DNA from 4 places in the Streptomyces cyclosori genome. Region 4 is predicted to be linked to each of the others. Evidence: riboswitches for the same ligand, from Rfam matches in the RefSeq annotation. Region 4 holds a riboswitch; each other region holds the start of a gene.
The links. Region 4 has a riboswitch for cyclic di-AMP ahead of AB5J87_RS08790 (M23 family metallopeptidase). Riboswitches for the same ligand answer to the same signal wherever they lie in the genome.
Positions count from the first base shown of each region.

Region 1 (5,185 bases), 650 kb from region 4:
GACGGGACCGTGCCCGCCGTGCCCGGGATCATCGACGCCCTCAAGGAGCGCGGCTTCACCTTCGTGACCGTGCCCCAGCTGCTCGCCCCGGCGGCACCCAAGCCGGGCCAGCTCTACCGCCCCTGAGCACCCGCCCCTCCCCCGCGCGCCCGCGCCCCGCGCCGCCGCGGCCGGGCGGCGATCGCCCTCGGCGGATTCCGCCCTCGGCGTGCAACGGTTCTCAGGACCGTTGCCGCCGTGCACAGTTGCCGCATGAAGCTGCTGATACTGGGTGGGACGGAGTTCGTCGGCCGGGCCGTCGCCGAGGCCGCGCGGGCACGCGGGCACGAGGTGACCGTCTTCCACCGGGGCCGCCACGAGCCGCCCGAGGGAGTGACCGCGCTGCACGGCGACCGGACCGCCGAGGGCGGTCTGGCCGCGCTCGCCGACGGGCGGTGGGACGTGGTGGTGGACACCTGGTCGGGCGCGCCGTCGGCGGTCCGGGACGCGGCACGGCTGCTGGCACAGGGCCGCGCGGCCCGGTACGTGTACGTGTCGAGCCGGTCGGTGTACGCGCACCCGAGCCCGGCCGGGGCCGACGAGAGCGCGCCCCTGGTCGAGGGCTCGCCCGACGACGGGGGCGAGGTGGACTACGCGCGGGCCAAGCGGGGCGGCGAGCTGGCGGCGGTCCAGGAGTTCGGGCCGGAGCGGTCGCTGCTGGTGCGCGCCGGGCTGATCCTGGGGCCCTGGGAGAACATCGGCCGGCTGCCGTGGTGGCTGGGCCGCATGGCGCGCGGCGGCGCGGTGCTCGCCCCGGGGCCGCGCGAGCTGGCGGTGCAGTTCATCGACGTGCGCGATCTGGCGGAGTGGATCGTCAGCGCCGCCGACTTCGGGCTCTGCGGCCCGTACAACCTGGTCTGCCCGCAGGACCACACCACCATGGGCGAGCTGCTCGAAGCGTGCGCGCGGGTCACCGGGGGCGCGGCCGAGCTGCGCTGGACGGACCCGGAGCCGGTGCTGGCCGCCGGGGTCGAGCCGTGGAACCATCTGCCGGTGTGGATCCCGCCGGGCGAGCTCTACGACACGATGCACCGCTCGAACGTGTGGAAGGCCGTGCTGTCGGGGCTGCGCTGCCGGCCCGTCGCGGAGACGGTCGCGGACACCTGGGCGTGGCTGGAGTCGATCGGCGGCGAGGCGCCGCAGCGGCCGGACCGTCCCCGGGTCGGACTCGACCCGGAGACGGAGCGCGCGCTGCTGCACGGCTGAGGGCCCGTCCGGAGCCCGGGTGCCGAGCCGTGCGTCCGCCGTGACGGTCCGTCAGAGGGGCAGCAGGTCGGGGCGCTTGGGCTCCACGTGGTCGCCCGAGCTCTCACCCCGCAGCCGCCGTCCGATCCACGGCACCAGGTGCTCGCGCGCCCAGTGGATGTCGTCGCGCCGCACTTCGAGGGTGTTGCGCGGCGGCATCGGGGGCCACTCCTGGTCGGGGTCGGCCGGCACGTCGAGGCCGAGCACCTGGGCGGCGCGCAGCGCGACCCGGGTGTGCCCCTCCGGCGACAGGTGCAGCCGGTCGTCGTCCCAGGCGCGCCGGTCCTGCACGGACTTCAGCGACCACAGGTCGAGCACCGGGCAGTCGTAGCGGTCGGCGATGGACCGCACGTGCGCGGTGTAGGTGGCGACCTTGCCCCGCAGGTGCTTGAAGACGGGCACCCCGCGCGTGTCGAACCCGGTGGTCACCATGACCGTGGGGATCGCGCTCTTCAGATCGGCCACCGCGCGTTCGAAGCGCTCGGCCACGTCGTCCGGATCGCTGCCCGGCCGGATGATGTCGTTGCCGCCCGCGCAGAAGCTCACCAGGTCGGGCGCGAGCTCCTTGGCCCGCGGCACCTGCTCCTCGACGATCTGGTCGAGGAGCCTGCCGCGGACCGCGAGATTGGCGTAGCGAAAGGCCCCCTCCGGTCGCTGGTCTGCCAGTAGCACGGCGAACCTGTCCGCCCACCCGACGAACGCCCCGTCCGGGCCGGGGTCGCCGACGCCTTCCGTGAAGCTGTCGCCGATCGCCGTGTACGACCCGAACGTACCGCTGCTGAATGATCTCGAATCGTCTGCCACGAGACCATATCTTTCCCTTACGGATGTGACCTACGCGACCGTAAGGAGGGGTTGACGAGGGGTGATATAGGCCACCCGGTCAGTTTTCGCCGACGGGAATACGGACCGGGAGCGCACTTGATGACGGGGTGTCAGAGGCTGGCGCCCTGCTGGCGGAGGTAGGCCAGCGGGTCCACGTCCGAGCCGTAGTCGGGGGTCGTGCGGATCTCGAAGTGGAGGTGCGGGCCGGTCACGTTGCCGGTCGCGCCGGAGAGCCCGAGCTGCTGCCCCTCGGTGACGCTCTGCCCCTCGGCCACCGCGAGCTGGGAGAGGTGGGCGTACTGGGAGTACATGCCGTCGGCGTGCCGGACGACGACCTGGTTGCCGTACGCGCCGCCCCAGCCCGCCGAGACGACCGTGCCCGCGCCGACGGCCTTCACCGGGGTGCCGGTCTCCGCCGCGAAGTCCACGCCGGTGTGGTAGCCGCTGGACCACATCGACCCGGCCATGCGGTAGGGGGTGCCGATGCTGACGCTGTCGAGCGGGGCGCGGAAGCCGGAGGCGGTGCCCTGGCCGGTGGTGGCCGTGGTCGCGGCCTCGGCCGGGGCCGCCCCGGAGGCGGACGGGTCCGTGGCCGGGGCCCGCTCGGCGGACGTGCGCGCGGTGTCCTGCGGGGCGGCGGCCCGGGGCTTGGCGCCGAGGGTCAGCTTCATGCCCGGCCGGATCAGCGACGGGTCGGCGCCGACGACGTCACGGTTGTCCCGGTAGAGCCGGTGCCAGTCGCCGAGCCGGTGGTCCTCGGCGATCCGGGAGAGGCAGTCGCCGGACTTCACCTCGTACGTGGCGGGGGCGGCCTGCTGGGCCGCGGCCGGAGCGGCGGCGCGGACGGTCTGCGGCGCGGCGACGGGGGCGGCCGGCTTGGCGGCGGCGTGCGCGCCGGTGGCACCGAGCAGCGGGATGGCGAGTGCGGCGCCGCCGGTGCCGGCGGCGACCATGCCCCGGGTGACGGGGCTGGACTTGGGACGGCGGTGCTTACCCTTCGCGGGCATGGCGGATTCCTCTCCGGCGCCTGCGAGGTGAGCTGTCGGGTTCGGGCGGGAGATGCCCGGCCTCGGCACCGAGTGCGGCGCTCCGGCTTCACCCCGAGCCGTGCCGGAATTCCGGTACGGCGACTACCTGGGTCCCCCGCTCCTGCCGGGCGTGGATGAGTGCGGATTCCGGACGGTGGCAGGATTCGGCGGTCCACCCGGATTGCGGTGACCGTAAGCGAGTACGGCGGGCCGCGACAAGTGCCCATTCGCCGTCCGCATTCCCGGCCCGTAATTGACCGGGGAATTGCGGTCACCCTGCGTCGACCGGAACTCTCAACAGGCCCGGCCGGACGGGGGAATTCATTCGGGGCCGCCACCACGGAACGTCACGGATATGACGCTGCTCACGGGCAACCTCCCCGTCCCGCCGGGGAGATGGACAGGTTTTGTCAAATCGCCCAATCCGGGCGAAAGTTCCACCCTGATTCATCCGCCATGCACACCAACGCCCCGTTCTGTCCAGTTTTGGCGAGCATCTCGCTCCGGGAAAACACCCGGGGAAATCACCCGAGGCGGTCGCCGCGGATCTCCACCGCATTCGGATCTTGAATTCGCTTTCCTTGATCCGCTCACACCCGCCGGAACCGGAACACCGCCGCGTCGAGATCGCCCCGCAGCCCCGTCTCCAGGCCCCGGTGCAGCAATACCGCTCCCCCGTGCACGGCCCCGGTCTCCTCGCAGCGGTAGGCCGCCGCCGGATCCAGACCGCGCAGCCGTACGGGCGGGGGCCGCTCCCCGTGGTGCTGGGCCTGGAGGTGCGCGAGGACGACGGATTCCCCGCCCCGCACGTACTGGACGGCGCTCAGCCCGCCGCTCGGCGCGCGCAGCCGGTACTGGGCACCGAGCTGCACCACCTCGCGGATCTCCTTGTACAGCGCCACCCAGTCGCGCGCCTCGGCGAGTTCGGCCTCGCTCCAGCGGGTGAGGTCGCCGCCGATGCCCAGCACCCCGGCCATCGCGCTGACGAACCGGAACCGCAGACTGCTGCGGCGGCCGTTGAGCTGGGTGTTGGGGCTGTCGGTGACCCAGGCGGCCATCACCCGGGCCGGGTGCAGCTGGCTGAAGCCGTGCTGGATGGCGAGCCGGTCCAGCGGGTCGGTGTTGTCGGAGGTCCACACCTGGTCCGTACGGGAGAGGATCCCCAGGTCGATCCGGCCGCCGCCGCCCGAGCAGGACTCGAAGGCGACCCGGGGGTGGGCCGCCCGCAGCCGGTCCAGCAGGCCGTACAGCCCGTGCACGTGCGCGGTCCACAGCCGCGCCGGATACGCCTCGCCGGGCCAGCCCGCGTCCGTGAAGCAGCGGTTGAAGTCCCACTTCACATAGTCGACGGGCGCGCCCGACAGCAGGCCGTCCAGCTGCTCCCAGAGGTGTTCCCGCACGTCCGGGCGGGCCAGGTTGAGCACCAGCTGGTTGCGGAACTCGGTCCGGGCGCGCCCGGGGTGGTGCTGCACCCACTCCGGGTGGGCCCGGTACAGGGCGCTGTCCGGGTTGACCATCTCCGGCTCCACCCAGATCCCGAACTCCATGCCCAGCGCGTGCACTTCGTCGGCGAGCGGCCCCAGACCGCCGGGGAAGCGGTCCGGGTTGGGCGTCCAGTCGCCGAGTCCGGCCCCGTCGTGGGTGCGGGCGCCGAACCAGCCGTCGTCGACGACGAAGAGCTCCACGCCCAGCGCGGCGGCCCGCCGCGCGAGCGCGCGCTGCTGCGGCTCGCCGATGTCGAACCCGGTCGCCTCCCAGGAGTTGAAGAGCACCGGCCGGGTGCGCCCGGCGTCCGGGACGACCCGGGCCAGCTGCCAGGCGTGCCACTCCCGGCTGGCGCCGCCGAAGCCGCCGGCGCTCCACAGCCCGGCGAAGACGGGGCTGGTGTACGACTCGCCGGGCGCCAGCGACAGCAGCCCGGAGTCGTCGTACCCGGCGCCCCCGCCGATCTGCACCCCGCCGTCCGGCAGGTGCTGTACGGCGATGCGCCAGGACCCGGACCAGCCGAGGGCGCAGCCGTACACCTCGCCGCTCTCCTCGGTGGCGGC
Region 1 is NZ_CP163520.1:1,332,591-1,337,775, forward strand. Features, by position in the region: gene AB5J87_RS05965 (polysaccharide deacetylase family protein) at 1-126, shown strand, start outside; gene AB5J87_RS05970 (NAD-dependent epimerase/dehydratase family protein) at 253-1,245, shown strand; gene AB5J87_RS05975 (SGNH/GDSL hydrolase family protein) at 1,297-2,088, opposite strand; gene AB5J87_RS05980 (peptidoglycan DD-metalloendopeptidase family protein) at 2,220-3,116, opposite strand; cyclic di-AMP (ydaO/yuaA leader) riboswitch at 3,121-3,284, opposite strand; gene AB5J87_RS05985 (alpha-galactosidase) at 3,728-5,185, opposite strand, start outside.
Region 1: it holds a riboswitch for cyclic di-AMP, as region 4 does, so the genes downstream of both, AB5J87_RS05980 (peptidoglycan DD-metalloendopeptidase family protein) here and AB5J87_RS08790 (M23 family metallopeptidase) in region 4, are expected to answer to the same signal.

Region 2 (5,185 bases), 2.7 Mb from region 4:
TGAGCATCGGCGGCCAGGACATCGCCGCGGGCGACCCGGTGCTGGTGGTGCTCGCCTCCGCCGACCGCGACCCGGACCGCTTCCCCGACCCCGATGTGCTCGACCTCGGCCGCCGCGACAACCAGCACCTGGGCTACGGGCACGGCATCCACTACTGCCTGGGCGCGCCCCTGGCCCGGCTGGAGGCCAGGACGGCGCTGGCGACCCTGCTGCGACGCCTTCCTGACCTGCGGTTGGCGGTGGATCCTGCTGATTTGCGCTGGCGCGGCGGGCTCATCATGCGTGGACTGCGCACCCTTCCGGTCGAGTTCACGCCCGCCGTAACTGACGGTACGTCAAAACTGTGACTTTCGCGTTATCGCGGGTCCATCGACTTGTGACAAGCGTTCGAGTACGGCTACGTTCACCCCTCGACTCGACGGCTCCGCCTCAGCAGTCACAGACGTAGTCACACGGAAGGCCACAGCATGCGCTCCGGGAACGGACGGCACCGCCGACCCCGCCAGGCTCCCGCACTCGTCGTAGCGGCGGGGGTGACCGGCTCGGCCCTCGCCCTTCCGCTCTTCGCGGCGAGCGGCGCGAACGCCGCCTCCGCGACCACCTGGGACCGGGTGGCCGAGTGCGAGAGCGGCGGCTCCTGGAGCGCCGACTTCGGCAACGGCCTCTACGGCGGCCTCCAGCTCTCCCAGGAGACCTGGGAGACCTACGGCGGCACGGCGTACGCCGCCCGCCCCGACCTGGCCAGCCGCGCCCAGCAGATCGCCGTCGCCGAGAAGGTGCTCGCGGCGAAGGGCCCCCAGGCGTTCACCAGCTGCTCGGGGATCTCCGGGCTCACCCGGGGCGGCGGCGCGCCCGCCGTCGACCCCGGCGCCCAGCCCTCGCCCGCCGCCACGGCCTCCGAGGGGGCGGACACCTCCGCGACCCCCTCGGCGCCCGCCAAGGACACCGAGGCGCCCGCCGGGTCCGCCCCGGCCGCCTCCAAGCCGCCGACGGCCCCGGCCGCGCCCTCCGCGGGCAAGGACGCCCCGGCCGGGCCGAAGACCCCGGCCAAGCCGAAGGACGGGGCTCCGCGGACCGGGACCGGCGGCAAGCACCGGGGCACGCCCGACCCGGCCGAGAGCGGCACGCCCGCGGCCGGCGGCACCGGAGGCGCGACCGGCGACTCCGGCAATACGGACAGCGGTCGTGAAGCCGGACAGCACCCCTCGCGGGGCGACGCCGCCTCGCGCGAGTCGGACGAGGTGCTGAGCGGTCCGGGCGACTACACCGTCCGCCCCGGCGACAACCTGTGGGACATCTCGCGCTCGCACAAGGTCGAGGGCGGCTGGTCGGCGCTCTACAAGGCGAACGAGAAGACCATCGGCTCGGATCCCGATCTGATCCTGCCCGGTCAGAGCCTTGATCTGAACCTGGCAAAGACGGACAACCCGGCCCCGCCCAAGGGGTAGTTCAGGGGCCTATGTCCGCTTCTGCGCAAGTGAGACATGGGTCTCTTTCCGTCAACTGGCCTGCCCCGTCTGCCCGGTCCGTACGACACGCCCCCGACCTGCGGAAACAGGGGATACGGAGGGGTGGGCGGGGGCGATTTTTCCTTGATGGGCCCCTTTGAACATCAGGGGTTGGTGTGTTTACGGTCGGAGCGCTCGTCACCACGGGCCCCTTCGACCGGGAACGCCGAATCCTGCCGCCGGTCGCCGGGAACAGTCGACGCTTGACGCGCCGTAGGCAGGAGCGGGGGACCCAAGGTAAGTGCCGGGCCCGGCCGTTGAGAGACGTACGCCATGCGGCGGGACGTACGAGACGGCCGACGGGACCGGCTTGGGGTGAAGACGTGCCGAGAGGCGCGGCCGGGCCACTCACTCGCCCGAACCCGACAGCTCACCTCGCAGGCGTCGGTGAGGAGAACTCCATGCTGCTTTCCGGCAAGGGCAAGCACCGCCGCCCGTCCAAGGCCGTCCGCGTCGCCACGCTCGCCGGTGTCACCGGTGCCGCCGTCGCCGCCCCGCTGATGGCCGCGGGCAACGCCTCCGCCGCCTCCGTCGCCACCTGGGACGCGGTCGCCCAGTGCGAGTCCGGCGGCAACTGGTCCATCAACACCGGCAACGGCTACTACGGCGGCCTCCAGTTCTCGCAGTCCTCCTGGGCCGCGGCGGGCGGCACCCAGTACGCCTCCCGCGCCGACCTGGCCACCAAGGGCCAGCAGATCGCCACCGCCGAGAAGCTGCTCGCCATGCAGGGCCCGGGCGCCTGGTCCTGCGCCGGCGCGGGCAACCTGACCGCCGGCGGCTCGGCCGCGAACGTGGACACCTCCGGCTCGTCCGCCAAGCAGGCCGCCCCGAAGAAGGCCGCGCCCAAGGCCGCCCCGAAGGCCCAGCGCGAGTCCGCCCCGGCCTCCCGCGGCGAGTCCCGCCCGGCCCCGGTCAAGACCGGCGACGGCGAGTACAAGGTGAAGGCCGGCGACACGCTGGGCTCCATCGCCCAGGCCCACGGCGTCAAGGGCGGCTGGCAGAAGCTGTTCGAGCTGAACAAGGACGTCGTCAAGGACGCGAACCTGATCTACGTGGACCAGAAGCTCCACCTGAGCTGAGTCCGCCCGCGGTCCGGGGTGCCACGCCCGCGTGGCGCCCGCGGACCGCGCGGACCCGCTCACGCAGTTCCCCGCACCCCGGGCAGTCGGGGGCGCGGGGAACTGCGCGCTCGGGCCCCGCAGGTCTGCGGACGAAAGCGCACGCCAAGATCCACTCAGCCCACAGCTGAACCCGGAGGGCCGTGCTTTGTTTCGTTCAGGAACATTTTGCCCCCCGTTTCGTCCCACGGGCCGGTCGGTCGGCTGGCCGATGCTCCGGAGGCGGTTAGGCTCAGGGGTGCCGGACCACGCGGCCCGGCGTATTCGCATCACATCCCAGAAGGAGATGCTCGTGCCGTCCATCGACGTCGTCGTAGCCCGGGAAATCCTGGACTCCCGAGGCAACCCCACGGTCGAGGTCGAGGTCGGCCTCGACGACGGCAGCACCGGCCGTGCCGCCGTCCCCTCCGGTGCCTCCACCGGTGCCTTCGAAGCCATCGAGCTGCGTGACGGTGACCCCAACCGCTACCAGGGCAAGGGCGTCGAGAAGGCCGTCCTCGCCGTGATCGAGCAGATCGGCCCGGAGCTCGTCGGCTACGACGCCACCGAGCAGCGCCTGATCGACCAGGCGATGTTCGACCTGGACGCCACGGACAACAAGGGCTCGCTCGGCGCCAACGCCATCCTCGGCGTCTCCCTCGCCGTGGCGCACGCCGCCTCCGAGGCCAGCGACCTGCCGCTGTTCCGCTACCTGGGCGGCCCGAACGCGCACCTCCTGCCCGTCCCGATGATGAACATCCTCAACGGTGGGTCGCACGCCGACTCCAACGTGGACATCCAGGAGTTCATGATCGCCCCGATCGGCGCGGAGTCCTTCTCCGAGGCCCTGCGCTGGGGCGCCGAGGTCTACCACACGCTGAAGAAGGTCCTGAAGAACAAGGGCCTCTCCACCGGCCTGGGCGACGAGGGCGGCTTCGCCCCGAACCTGGAGTCCAACCGCGCCGCCCTGGACCTCATCCTGGAGGCCATCAAGGAGGCCGGCTACGCCCCGGGCAAGGACATCGCCCTGGCGCTCGACGTCGCCGCGTCCGAGTTCTACAAGGACGGCAAGTACGAGTTCGAGGGCAAGTCCCGCTCGGCCGCCGAGATGACCGAGTACTACGAGGAGCTCGTCTCCGCGTACCCGCTGGTCTCCATCGAGGACCCGCTGTACGAGGACGACTGGGCCGGCTGGAACACCATCACCGCGCGCCTGGGCTCCAAGGTCCAGATCGTCGGCGACGACCTCTTCGTCACCAACCCGGAGCGCCTGGCCCGCGGCATCGAGGAGGGCTCCGCCAACGCCCTGCTCGTCAAGGTCAACCAGATCGGTTCGCTGACCGAGACCCTGGACGCCGTCGAGCTGGCCCAGCGCAACGGCTTCAAGTGCATGATGTCCCACCGCTCCGGCGAGACCGAGGACGTCACCATCGCCGACCTCGCCGTCGCGGTGAACTGCGGCCAGATCAAGACCGGCGCCCCGGCCCGCTCGGACCGCGTCGCCAAGTACAACCAGCTGCTGCGCATCGAGGAGATCCTCGACGACGCCGCGGTGTACGCGGGCCGCAGCGCCTTCCCGCGCTTCAAGGGCTGACCGCCCTGTCGTACGTCCGTCCCCGGCCACGGTCCCGTACCGTGTCCGGGGACGTTGTACGTACGTGAGGGGAGCGGGGCGACATGGCCAAGGGAAACCGTGACCGGTTCTCCACCGCGGCCCGGCTCAAGGTGCTCGGCGAGCAGACCGCCGCCCGCGTCTACCGCTCCCAGACCCGGCGCCAGGCCCGCCGCTCCCGGCTGACCGGCCGGGCCGCGCTGCTCGCGCTGGTGATGTGCTCCCTGGTGGTGGCGCTCGCGTACCCGATGCGCCAGTACGTGTCGCAGCGCGGTGACATCGCCGAGCAGCGCCGCAAGGAGCGCGAGGCGGCGGCCCAGGTCGAGCGGCTGCGGGACGAGAAGGCCCGGCTCCAGGACGACGCGTACATCAAGCGGCTGGCCCGGGAGCACCTGCACATGCAGTTCCCGGGCGAGACCGGCTACACCGTGACCGACCCGGCGGCGGGCAAGGACCACCGCGACGGGAAGGCCGCCACCGGCCGGCCGTGGCACTCGAACCTCTGGGACGGCGTGGACAAGGCCGACCGCCCGGGCAACTGACGACGTGACCCCCAGCGATAGATAGAGACAAGAAACCCACGATGGAAACCCCTCCGCCCCAGACTCCCCGCACCGAGCCCACCGACCTGGACATCGCCGCCTTCCAGGAGCAGCTGGGCCGTCCGCCGCGCGGGCTGCGCGCGATCGCCCACCGCTGCCCGTGCGGCAACCCGGACGTGGTCGAGACGGCGCCCCGGCTGCCCGACGGCACGCCGTTCCCGACGACGTACTACCTGACCTGCCCGCGTGCGGCGTCGGCGATCGGGACCCTGGAGGCCAACGGGGTCATGAAGGAGATGTCGGAGCGGCTGGCGGCCGACCCGGAGCTGGCCGCCGCCTACCGCGCCGCCCACGAGGACTACATCGCCCGCCGGGACGCCATCGAGGTCCTGGAGGGCTTCCCGAGCGCGGGCGGCATGCCGGACC
Region 2 is NZ_CP163520.1:4,735,430-4,740,614, forward strand. Features, by position in the region: gene AB5J87_RS21035 (cytochrome P450) at 1-347, shown strand, start outside; gene AB5J87_RS21040 (transglycosylase family protein) at 468-1,448, shown strand; cyclic di-AMP (ydaO/yuaA leader) riboswitch at 1,708-1,907, shown strand; gene AB5J87_RS21045 (transglycosylase family protein) at 1,910-2,587, shown strand; gene eno (phosphopyruvate hydratase) at 2,913-4,199, shown strand; gene AB5J87_RS21055 (septum formation initiator family protein) at 4,283-4,759, shown strand; gene AB5J87_RS21060 (DUF501 domain-containing protein) at 4,801-5,185, shown strand, end outside.
Region 2: it holds a riboswitch for cyclic di-AMP, as region 4 does, so the genes downstream of both, AB5J87_RS21045 (transglycosylase family protein) here and AB5J87_RS08790 (M23 family metallopeptidase) in region 4, are expected to answer to the same signal.

Region 3 (5,185 bases), 1.8 Mb from region 4:
ACTTGCCGATGATCGTCTCGGACTCACCGCCCTCGTTGCCCGGGAACCAGGACGAGTAGGTGTCGGCGGTGTCCACGAAGTTGCCGCCCGCGGCGGTGTAGGCGTCGAGGACGGCGAAGGAGGCGGTCTCGTCGGCGGACCAGCCGAAGACGTTGCCGCCGAGGGCGAGCGGGAAGACGGACAGATCGGAGGCACCGAGCGGGCGCAGTGAGGTCATAGGGGGGCAACGGGCCTGCGGGGCACGGGTATTCCGGGCACCCGAAGCCCGTCGCGGACGGCCTCGGCGACGGAAGGGGCCGCGTTGTTACGGGTTGAGCCCCTTGGACCGCAGCCAGCCCATCGGGTCGATGCCCGTGCCGCCCGGGGTGTGCACCTCCAGGTGCAGATGCGGGCCGGTCACGTTGCCGGTGGCGCCGACGCGGCCGATGGTGTCGCCGGTGGAGACCTGCTGGCCCGCGCTGACCGCGATCGAGGACTGGTGGCAGTACCAGAGCTCGGTGCCGTCCGACAGCTCGATCACCGTGCGGTAGCCGTACGAGCCGGACCAGCCGGCCGACTTGACCGTGCCGCCGTGGATCGCCTTGAGCGGGGTGCCGGTCGGGGCGGCGAAGTCGAGGCCGGTGTGGTGGCCGGAGGACCACATCGAGCCGGCCTCGCCGAACGTGGAGGTGATCGTGTACGAGCCGACCGGCAGCGAGAAGCTCTTGGCCAGCTCGGCCAGCCGCGCCTCCTCCGCCTTCTTGGCGGCAGCCTCCTCGGCGGCCTTCTTCTCGGCCGCCGCCTTCTGCTCGGCGGCGCTCGAAGCGGCCTTCGCCTCGCGCGCCGCGGACTCGGCCGCGGCCTTCTGGGCGACGGCCCGCGCCTCCGCCTCGGCGTCCGCCTGCTGGTGCTCGGCCTGCTGGAGGATGCGGGCGCGCAGGGCCTCGCCCGCGCCGGTGGCGCCCTTCTCGGCGTCGGCGCCAAAGACCCCGGCCATGGTGAGCGGGGCGGCGGCCACGGCCCGGTCGGCCCGGTCGGCCGGGGTGTCGTCGCGCTCGTCGTCCCCGGCCAGGTCGGCGATCAGGGTGCCCACGCCCGGCAGGGACTTCACGTCGGGGAGGTTGTCCGCGACGGAGTCGGGCAGGGATATGGAGACCGGGGGCTTGGTCTGGGCGCTGGCCATGCCGCCCGCGCCGACGGCCGCGATGACGCCGACGCCGAGGACGGTGGAGCTGCGGGCGAGTCCGCCGCGCTGCTTGGCGACGCGGTGCCGGCCCCGGACGGCGACCGACTCCTCGGTGGGGTTCCACTCCTCCCACACCTCGGTGTCACTGGGCGCGGTCCCGTACAGGGAGACGGGGGGAAGCGGCTGGGTGCCGAGGGCAGGCTCGTTGGACGCCACGGAGGCGCACTCCTTTCCTTCCTTCTCGCCTACCGGGTTAGCTGACGGGTTCGGAGCAGGAAGGTCTCCTACGGGCGTTCCGCGCGGACGCGGACGTGTCCGATTCACCCCAAGTTGGTGGTTCCCCGGTTCCCTTGCGGGATTCGGCGCACGCGCACGGTGCCGCCTTCTGCGACGGCTGGGACGACCGCGCTGCGTTATCGAACGTTAATAGACAGGCGGACCGGATTCCAAGCCGTTCCCGGTGATCGTTGGGGACAACTGCTGACGGTGTGTCAATTGTTATGCGCAGGGGCGCCGTTCGACTACGGTCCGTCATGACGGGTTCGCCCGGCGCCACGGGCACGGCACCACGGACACGGCGGGTCCGTCACGGCGGGTCCGTCACGGCGGGTCCGTCACGGCACCACGGGCATCGTCCGCCGCCGCTCCGGCTGCCCCACCCCCGGCCGGCCGACCGCGAGCAGCGCCATGTCGTCGCTGGCGCCCCCGCCCGTATGCCGCCGGACGTCGTCGACGAGCGCCTGGAGCACCCCGTCGGGACCGGCGAAGATCCGGCCGCGCAGCCGCTCGTACGGGTCGTAGAAGACCCCGGGCGGCTCGACGGAACGCGCCTCCGACAGCCCGTCCGTGTAGAAGAGCAGGGTCGCCCCGGCCGGGAAGGGGTACGTCTGCGCCCGGTCCGGCCACACCCCCAGCTCCGCCATCCCCAGCGGCAGCGCGGGATCGGCCGGGACCAGCGCGTCCAGCACCCCGTCGGCGTGCAGCATCAGCGGTTCGGGGTGGCCCCGGTTCACCAGCCGTACGGTGGCGGCGCCGCGCGGGACCTCGGCGAGCACGGCGGTGGTGAACCCCTCCACCGCGTCCAGGCCGCTGCGCCGGGCGCCCTCCCGCGCCAGCGCCCGCTCCAGCCGCCCGGCCACCGCCTCCAGGGTCGTCTCCTGCTCGGCGGCCTCCCGGAACGCCCCGATGACCACGGCCACCGCCTCGACCGCCTCAAGCCCCTTGCCCCGCACGTCCCCCACGACCAGCCGCACCCCGTACGGCGTGTCCTGGACGGCGAACAGGTCCCCGCCGATGAACGCGTCCGCCTGCGCCGCCTCGTACCGCGCGGCCACCTGGAGGCCGCCGATGCGGTCGGCGGGGGTGGGCAGCACCGCACGCTGGGCGGTCTCCGCGATGACCCGCGCGGAGGCCAGCCGCTCGCCGCTGCGGCGCAGGATGCGGTGGGTGAAGAGGGCGAGCACGGCGACCGTGAAGACGGTGAACAGCTCGCTGACGGCCTCACCGGTGCTCGGGATGTCGTGGTAGCGCTCGGCGATCAGCACCGCCGCCACCGCCCCGGCCCCCGCCAGGGCCGTGCCGCGCCGGCCGCAGAACGGGGCGGCGATCATCGGCGCCGCCGCGAAGAGCGCGGCCCCGGTGAGATCGGGCGGGGTGGCCAGGTCGAGGACGAGCCCGGAGGCCAGGAGCAGCCAGGGCAGCACCCGCATCAGCGCCCGGCACCGGGCGCCCTCCCGGCCACCGCCGTCTCCGAACTGCCGCACCTGTGGTCTCCTGCCCGTCCGCCGGGCCGCCGACGTCGCCCCTGACCAGGCTCCCGGGGACCGGGTCGCACGGCGAGCCCGCCTCGGCCAACCGGGTCAGCGCCGGTCCGCCCCGGTGGCGATCAGCCGCGCCCGGCACCGGCGCGGCCCGGCCCGTCCCCGTACGCAGGTGCCCCGGGCGTGCCGCCGGGCCGCCGGGTCGCCGTGCACCGACGGCACCCCGCCCTTGGCGTGCCCGGGGGCGGGCATCGCGGGGACGAGCGGTGACAGCGGCAGGCTGAGGGCGATCAGAAGCGCGCACAGGGCCAGGAAGAGCGGCACGGCGGGCACCTTCCGCCGCGCCATCGCCGCCAGGAACCCCGCCGTACGCTCACGCATGGTGCGCGAGAGACTACTGGACGTACACCTTCCGGTACGCCCGCCGCCGCTCCGCGTACACCCGGAAGGCCCCGGGGCCCCCGCGCACCCGGAAAACGCCCAGGGCCCGGCACATTTTCATGTGCCGGGCCCTGGGACTTCAGTAGCGGGGACAGGATTTGAACCTGCGACCTCTGGGTTATGAGCCCAGCGAGCTACCGAGCTGCTCCACCCCGCGTCGGTAAACACAACTCTACGCCATCCGGAGCCGTGCTCCGTACCAACCGGCGCCCGGGACCCCGTCCGTCCCGTGACTCAGCTGGTCAGCGGGGAGCTGAGCACCGGATTGCGGCTGACCAGCGAGGCGCCCGGGGTGTAGAGGAGCAGCATCATCCGGGCTCCCGGCGAGGTGACCGGCTCGGCCACGCAGGTGGTGACCCAGCCCGGGCCGTACAGCGCGTGCCGGATGGGCCGCTCGGAGCCGTCCGGGAAGGGAACCGGCGTCGCGCCCGTCTCCCGGTAGAGCGGACCGGCGACCGGATCGGCTTGGATCTCCTCCTCCAGCCGTCTCAACTCGACGTCGTTGGGCCGCATTTCCACCCCGTGCCGCAGCTGCGGCAGCACCATCGGCGCCCAGCGGTTCTCCCAGTCGGTGAGGGTGTCCTCGCGCGCCTGCGGGTCCAGGGTCATCCACCGCAGGGTGTTGGCCGGCACCTCGCCGCACGGGAAGAGCGCGGCGAACTCCCTGTTGTGGGCGAGCAGGTTCCAGGCGGCGTCGGTGATGTAGGCCATCGCGCCGTCGATCTGCTCCACGACCCGCTGCCAGACGCCCGGCACCGACATGCCCGAGTCGCGGTGCAGGGTGTACGGCGGGTACTCGCGGCGGGTCAGCCGCCACAGGAACGCCCACTCCTGCTCGTTGAGCCGGAGCACCCGCGCCACATTGGTCAGGAATTCGGCGGTGGCGTTGAGCTGCCCGTTCTCGAACCGGTTGTAGGTGCCCGGGGTGCGTTCGAGCAGCAGGTCCATCTGCTCCTGGCTGAGCCCGGCGACCCGCCGCCCCGGCCCCGCCTGCCGCGGCGGGAAGCCCGCGGACTCCGGGTGGATGGCGGCGCGACGCTCCTGCAGGAGGGTCTTCAGCGACATGCGGTCGCGGGCGGCGAGCGGCAAGACGGGACCTTCGTTCACGGGGGGACGGGGACGAACGGCTGGCGGTGGGGGGGGGGGAACTCTCGTCGGCCGGGCTGCTTTCTGCCGGGGTCCCCGCCCGCGGAACAGGGTTTCGCGGGAACGGGGGCCGAATGTTGATGGCTGGATCATTATCTGCAATTCAGCCCCCTGGAAATGGGGCGGGGTACCCCTCCACACTGGTCCGCACGAACCCCTCACGGGTTTCGTACGTGTATGCCCAGGTGGAAGCGGTTGCTTGGTGTGTTTTCGAACACCGGCCCGGCGCCCGCCCGTCCGGGACACGACGGCCGCCCCCCGTGCCGCGGGGTGACCGCCGCGGCACGTACCCCGAAGACAGCGGCCGGTGTCGACAATCGCCACACAGCGCGTCCTCGACACCGGCCGCCCGCGGCGCGCCGGAGAGCAACATTCCCCCGTCTCCGGCCAGCCCCGGCATGCGGGCCGGGGTTGAAACGGCCGGTGCCGTGGAGCTCGCCCTCTGGGCGACACCACGGCACCGGCCGTCTTCGTACCCGCGTAGGCGTACCCGCGTATCCGGTGGCCCCCTCGTCCAGGTGCGCGGTACGCGTACGCGGTGCGCGGGGATCAGTCGGGCAGCCCGTCCACGGTCGGCGCGACCACACCGAACAGATCCGTGATCGTGGTCAGGGCGGCGGTCTGGAGCGCGGCGGCGGGCAGGACCGTGCCGTCCGGGGCGGGGAGCGGGCGC
Region 3 is NZ_CP163520.1:3,762,068-3,767,252, forward strand. Features, by position in the region: gene AB5J87_RS16645 (aldo/keto reductase) at 1-217, opposite strand, end outside; gene AB5J87_RS16650 (M23 family metallopeptidase) at 305-1,330, opposite strand; cyclic di-AMP (ydaO/yuaA leader) riboswitch at 1,393-1,540, opposite strand; gene AB5J87_RS16655 (PP2C family protein-serine/threonine phosphatase) at 1,780-2,874, opposite strand; gene AB5J87_RS16660 (hypothetical protein) at 3,025-3,306, opposite strand; tRNA gene AB5J87_RS16665 (tRNA-Met) at 3,450-3,523, opposite strand; gene AB5J87_RS16670 (helix-turn-helix domain-containing protein) at 3,601-4,473, opposite strand; gene AB5J87_RS16675 (isochorismatase family protein) at 5,062-5,185, opposite strand, start outside.
Region 3: it holds a riboswitch for cyclic di-AMP, as region 4 does, so the genes downstream of both, AB5J87_RS16650 (M23 family metallopeptidase) here and AB5J87_RS08790 (M23 family metallopeptidase) in region 4, are expected to answer to the same signal.

Region 4 (5,185 bases):
TTCCAGGGCTCGCACCAGGTGCACGGAAACGGCCACTTCGAGCTGGTGCAGGGGGCCGGCGGCTCGCTCAACGGCACCACCAGCTTCGAGCGCACCAACTACTTCGAGACCATGCCCACCCACCAGCTGGAGCTCGCGCTGTGGCTGGAGGCGGACCGCATGGGCTCGCTGCTCTCCGCGCTGGACGAGGAGTCCATGGAGAACCAGCGGGACGTCGTCAAGAACGAGCGCCGCCAGCGGTACGACAACGTGCCGTACGGCACGGCGTTCGAGAAGCTGACCGCCCTGGCCTACCCCGAGGGCCACCCGTACCACCACACGCCGATCGGCTCCATGGCCGACCTGGACGCGGCGACGCTGGAGGACGCGCGGCACTTCTTCCGCACGTACTACGCGCCGAACAACGCGGTCCTCTCCGTCGTCGGCGACATCGACCCGGAGCAGACGCTCGCCTGGATCGAGAAGTACTTCGGCTCGATCCCCTCGCACGACGGCAAGCAGCCGCCGCGCGACGGCGCGCTGCCCGGTGTGATCGGCGAGCAGCTGCGCGAGGTCGTCCACGAGGACGTCCCCGCGCGCGCCCTGATGGCCGCCTACCGGCTGCCGCACGACGGCACGCGCGAGTGCGACGCGGCCGACCTGGCGCTCACCGTCCTCGGCGGCGGCGAGTCCTCCCGGCTCCACAACCGCCTGGTGCGGCGCGACCAGAGCGCCGTGGCGGCCGGTTTCGGCCTGCTGCGCCTGGCCGGCGCCCCCTCGCTCGGCTGGCTGGACGTGAAGACGTCCGGCGGCGTGGACGTCCCGGACATCGAGGCCGCCGTCGACGACGAGCTGGCCCGCTTCGCCGAAGAGGGCCCCACGGCCGAGGAGATGGAGCGCGCCCAGGCCCAGCTGGAGCGCGAGTGGCTGGACCGGCTGGGCACGGTCGCCGGGCGCGCCGACGAACTGTGCCGTTACGCGGTGCTGTTCGGCGACCCGCAGCTGGCCCTGACCGCCGTGGACCGGGTCCTCGCCGTCACCGCCGAGGAGGTGCGGGACGCGGCCCGGGCCACCCTGCGCCCGGACAACAGGGCGGTGCTGGTCTACGAGCCGACCGGCGCCGAGGACGAGGCCGCGGCCGACGCGGACGCAGAGGGAGCAGAGCAGTGAGCGAGACCGGCGTGACCATGCAGTTCCACCCGCAGCCGACCGCGGGCACCGCGCGCCCCTGGGCGTTCCCGGCCCCCGGCCGCGAGACCCTCGCCAATGGGCTCACGGTGCTGCGCTGCGACCGTCCCGGCCAGCAGGTCGTGGCCGTGGAGGTCTTCCTCGCGGCCCCGCTGGACGCCGAGCCGGCCGGTCTGGACGGCGTCGCCACCATCATGGCGCGCGCGCTCTCCGAGGGCACCGACAAGCGCTCCGCCGAGGAGTTCGCCGCCGACCTGGAGCGCTGCGGCGCCACCCTGGACGCGCACGCGGACCACCCGGGCGTGCGGGTCTCCCTGGAGGTGCCGGTCTCCCGGCTCGCCAAGGCGCTCGGGCTGCTCGCCGAGGCGCTGCGCGCGCCCGCGTTCGCCGACGCCGAGGTCGACCGGCTGGTGCGCAACCGGCTCGACGAGATCCCGCACGAGCTGGCCAACCCGGCGCGCCGCGCCGCCCAGCAGCTCTCCCGGGAGCTGTTCCCGGCCACCGCGCGCATGTCGCGCCCGCGCCAGGGCACCGAGGAGACCGTCACCCGCATCGACGCCTCTGCCGTCCGGGCCTTCTACGAGGCGTACGTGCGCCCGGCGGCGGCCACCGCGGTCGTCGTGGGCGATCTGGGCGCCACCGACCTGGACGCGATCCTGGCGGACACCCTGGGCGCCTGGACGGGCACCGCGGCCGAGGAGCGCCCGATGCCGCCGGTGACCGCCGACGACACCGGCCGGGTCGTCATCGTGGACCGCCCGGGCGCCGTCCAGACGCAGCTGCTGATCGGCCGGGTCGGCCCGGACCGCCACGACCGCGTCTGGCCCGCCCAGGTCCTCGGGACGTACTGCCTGGGCGGCACGCTCACCTCCCGCCTGGACCGCGTCCTGCGCGAGGAGAAGGGCTACACGTACGGCGTGCGGGCCTACGGCCAGGTGCTGCGTTCGGGCGCGGAGGGCACCGGTGCCGCCATGCTCGCCATCAGCGGCTCGGTGGACACCCCCAACACCGGTCCGGCGCTGGACGACCTGTGGACGGTGCTGCGCAGGCTCGCCGCCGAGGGGCTGACCGACGCCGAGCGCGAGACGGCCGTGCAGAACCTGGTGGGCGTGGCCCCGCTGAAGTACGAGACGGCGGCGGCGGTCGCGGGGACGCTGGCCGACCAGGTCGAGCAGCACCTGCCGGACGACTTCCAGGCGCGGCTGTACGCGCAGCTGGCCGACACGGGCACCGTGGAGGCCACCGCGGCGGTCGTCAGCGCCTTCCCGGTGGACCGTCTGGTGACGGTTCTGGTGGGCGACGCGGCGCAGATCGAGGAGCCGGTCAAGGCGCTCGGCATCGGTGAAGTGACCGTAGTCGCGGGCTGATTGAGCGGATCGCCGCGCACGCGCGCGTGGTGCGGGTGAGGACCCCGGAGGAAGCGATTCCGTCGGGGTCCTCCCTTATGTCCGGTTTATTGGAGAGGTTGCCTGTCTGTCGTGTGGCGTGCGCTACAAAAAGTGGTGTCTGTTTGGCGATTGAAAGATCAGGCGATTAGCGTCGGGCGCGCTGTCCGTCACCATCCGTCGCAGCCGCGGCACCGGGCAGTGATCGCCGAGTCCCCAACTGGCGCGAGCCAGGGGAGCCGGGGACCCACTCAGTCCCTGGGGTGAATCGGACGCCTCCGCCCGCGGAGGGGCCCGTAGGAGACCTTCCAGCTCCGAACCCGTCAGCTAACCCGGTAGGCGAGATGGAAGGAAAGGACACCGCCACTTCATGGCGTTCACCCGTGCCACCGGGAAGCACCGCCGTCCGAGCGCCGTGTCGCGCAAGAGCGCGAACATAGCGGGCATCGCCACTCTCGCCACCGCCGGAGTCGTGGGCACCCTCGCCTCACCGGCCCTGGCCGCGGAGACCAGCGCGGCCCCGGCCGCCGCCTCCGTCGAGGACACCGGAATCACCCAGGCCATCGTGATCGGCGACTCGCTCGCCGACCGCATCGACGCCCAGGCCGCCGCCCAGAAGCAGGCCGCCGACAAGGCCCGCGCCGCCGCCGAGGCGAAGCGCAAGGCCGAGGCGAAGGCGAAGGAGGAGCGCGCCGCCCGCGAGCGTGCCGCGCGTGAGGCCGAGCGCAAGCGCCTCAACACCTTCGTCGCCCCGATCGACGGCAGCTACGTCTCCACCGGCTACAAGACCGGCGGCTCGATCTGGTCCTCCGGCAGCCACACCGGCATCGACTTCCACGCCGGCGAGGGCACCTCGGTGCACTCGGTCGGCCTGGGCACCGTCGTCGAGGCGGGCTGGGGCGGCGCGTACGGCAACAACATCGTGATCCGGATGAACGACGGCACGTACACCCAGTACGGCCACCTGTCGTCCATCCTCGTGGCCGTCGGCCAGCACGTCGAGCCGGGCCAGCAGATCGGCCTCTCCGGCAACACCGGCAACACCACCGGCCCGCACCTGCACTTCGAGGCCCGCACCTCGCCGTCGTACGGCTCGGACATGGACCCGATCGCGTATCTGCGCGCGCACGGCGTCAACGTCTGACGCCCTTTCGGCGGGCTCCTGCCCGCCGCCCCGCGACACCCACCGGAGCCCCCGGCCGATTTCCCGGCCGGGGGCTCCGGCCGTGGCCAGAAGATATCCCCCGATTACCTCATGTCACCGGGAATTAACACGCGCTCGAATAGAGTCGCCGAACAGGCGTCGGACGACCGCGTTTCGCGGGGATCAAGGCGGAGGTTCGGTCATGCGCATCGCGGCGCAATCGGTCTGCACGGCAATCCGCGACGACATCGTGGCGGGCACCTTCGCACGCGGCAGCAGGCTCACCGAGGAAGTACTCGCCCGGCGTTACGGGGTTTCGCGCGTCCCGGTCCGCGAGGCGCTGCGCACCCTGGAGTCCGAGGGGTTCGTGACCACCCGCCGCCATGCCGGGGCCTGTGTGGCCGAGCCCAGCGCGCAGGAGGCCGCCGACCTGCTCGAAATGCGGGTGCTGCTGGAGCCGCTGGCCGCCGCGCGGGCCGCCGGACGGCGCACCGAGGCCCATCTCAAGGTGCTGCGCGGCCTGGTGCGGCTGGGCCAGGAGCGGGTGCGGCGGGCCCAGGGGGAGGACCTGCGCGCGCTGGGCGGCTGGTTCCACGAGACGCTGGCCCAGGCGTCCGGCAGCGCCGGCCTGATCGCGCTGCTCACCCAGCTGCGGCACAAGGTGGCCTGGATGTACGTGCTGGAGCGGCCCGCGCTGCCCCGGGAGTGCTGGGCGGAGCACGGGGCGATCGTGGACGCGGTGGCGCGCGGCGACGCCGAGCGCGCAAGGTCGCTCACCGCGCTCCACGCGGAGCGTTCCTTTTCCGCCTATCGGCTGCGCGCGGCCGACGGTGTGAGGAGTTCGCAACATGCCGTGAACAACGCGGCCGTCCGCGCGTGACGGGACCGCCGTATACCGGCGGGGGGACCGCTGGAAAAGGGTGACGGGGCCGCCGTATACAGGTGACCGGATTGCCGTATACGGGCGATCGCCCGACAGGGAGGAGCAATTGCGCGGTCCGTTCGGTGCCGCCCGAATGCAGCCGCTCCCGGAATGGAAACAGCCGTGCGCCCCGAATGCGGGACGCACGGCTGGGAATCGGCCGACCGGGTGGGGTCAGACGGTCTCGGGAAGCTCGTCGAGGCCCTCGGCGACCAGCTTCGCCAGACGGTCCAGGGCCGCCTCGGCGTTCTCCGCCTCGGAAGCCAGCACGATCTCCTCGCCGCCCTGCGCGCCCAGGCCGAGCACCGCGAGCATGGACGCGGCGTTGACCGGGTTGCCGTCGGCCTTGGCGATCGTCACGGGGACGCCGGAGGCCGTGGCGGCGCGGACGAAGATGGAAGCGGGGCGGGCGTGCAGGCCCTCGGCCCAGCCGACATTGACGCGGCGCTCAGCCATGGTGATGCCCTTCGAAATCTCTGACGGTTGTCTAGACCATTCTCTCATGTCCCGCGCGGTGCTCGGTGCCCCCTACCTTGGCCTGCCCGGACCGGGCCCGCGACCCGTAGG
Region 4 is NZ_CP163520.1:1,986,846-1,992,030, reverse strand. Features, by position in the region: gene AB5J87_RS08800 (M16 family metallopeptidase) at 1-1,149, shown strand, start outside; gene AB5J87_RS08795 (M16 family metallopeptidase) at 1,146-2,534, shown strand; cyclic di-AMP (ydaO/yuaA leader) riboswitch at 2,749-2,909, shown strand; gene AB5J87_RS08790 (M23 family metallopeptidase) at 2,923-3,696, shown strand; gene AB5J87_RS08785 (GntR family transcriptional regulator) at 3,899-4,576, shown strand; gene AB5J87_RS08780 (HPr family phosphocarrier protein) at 4,793-5,074, opposite strand.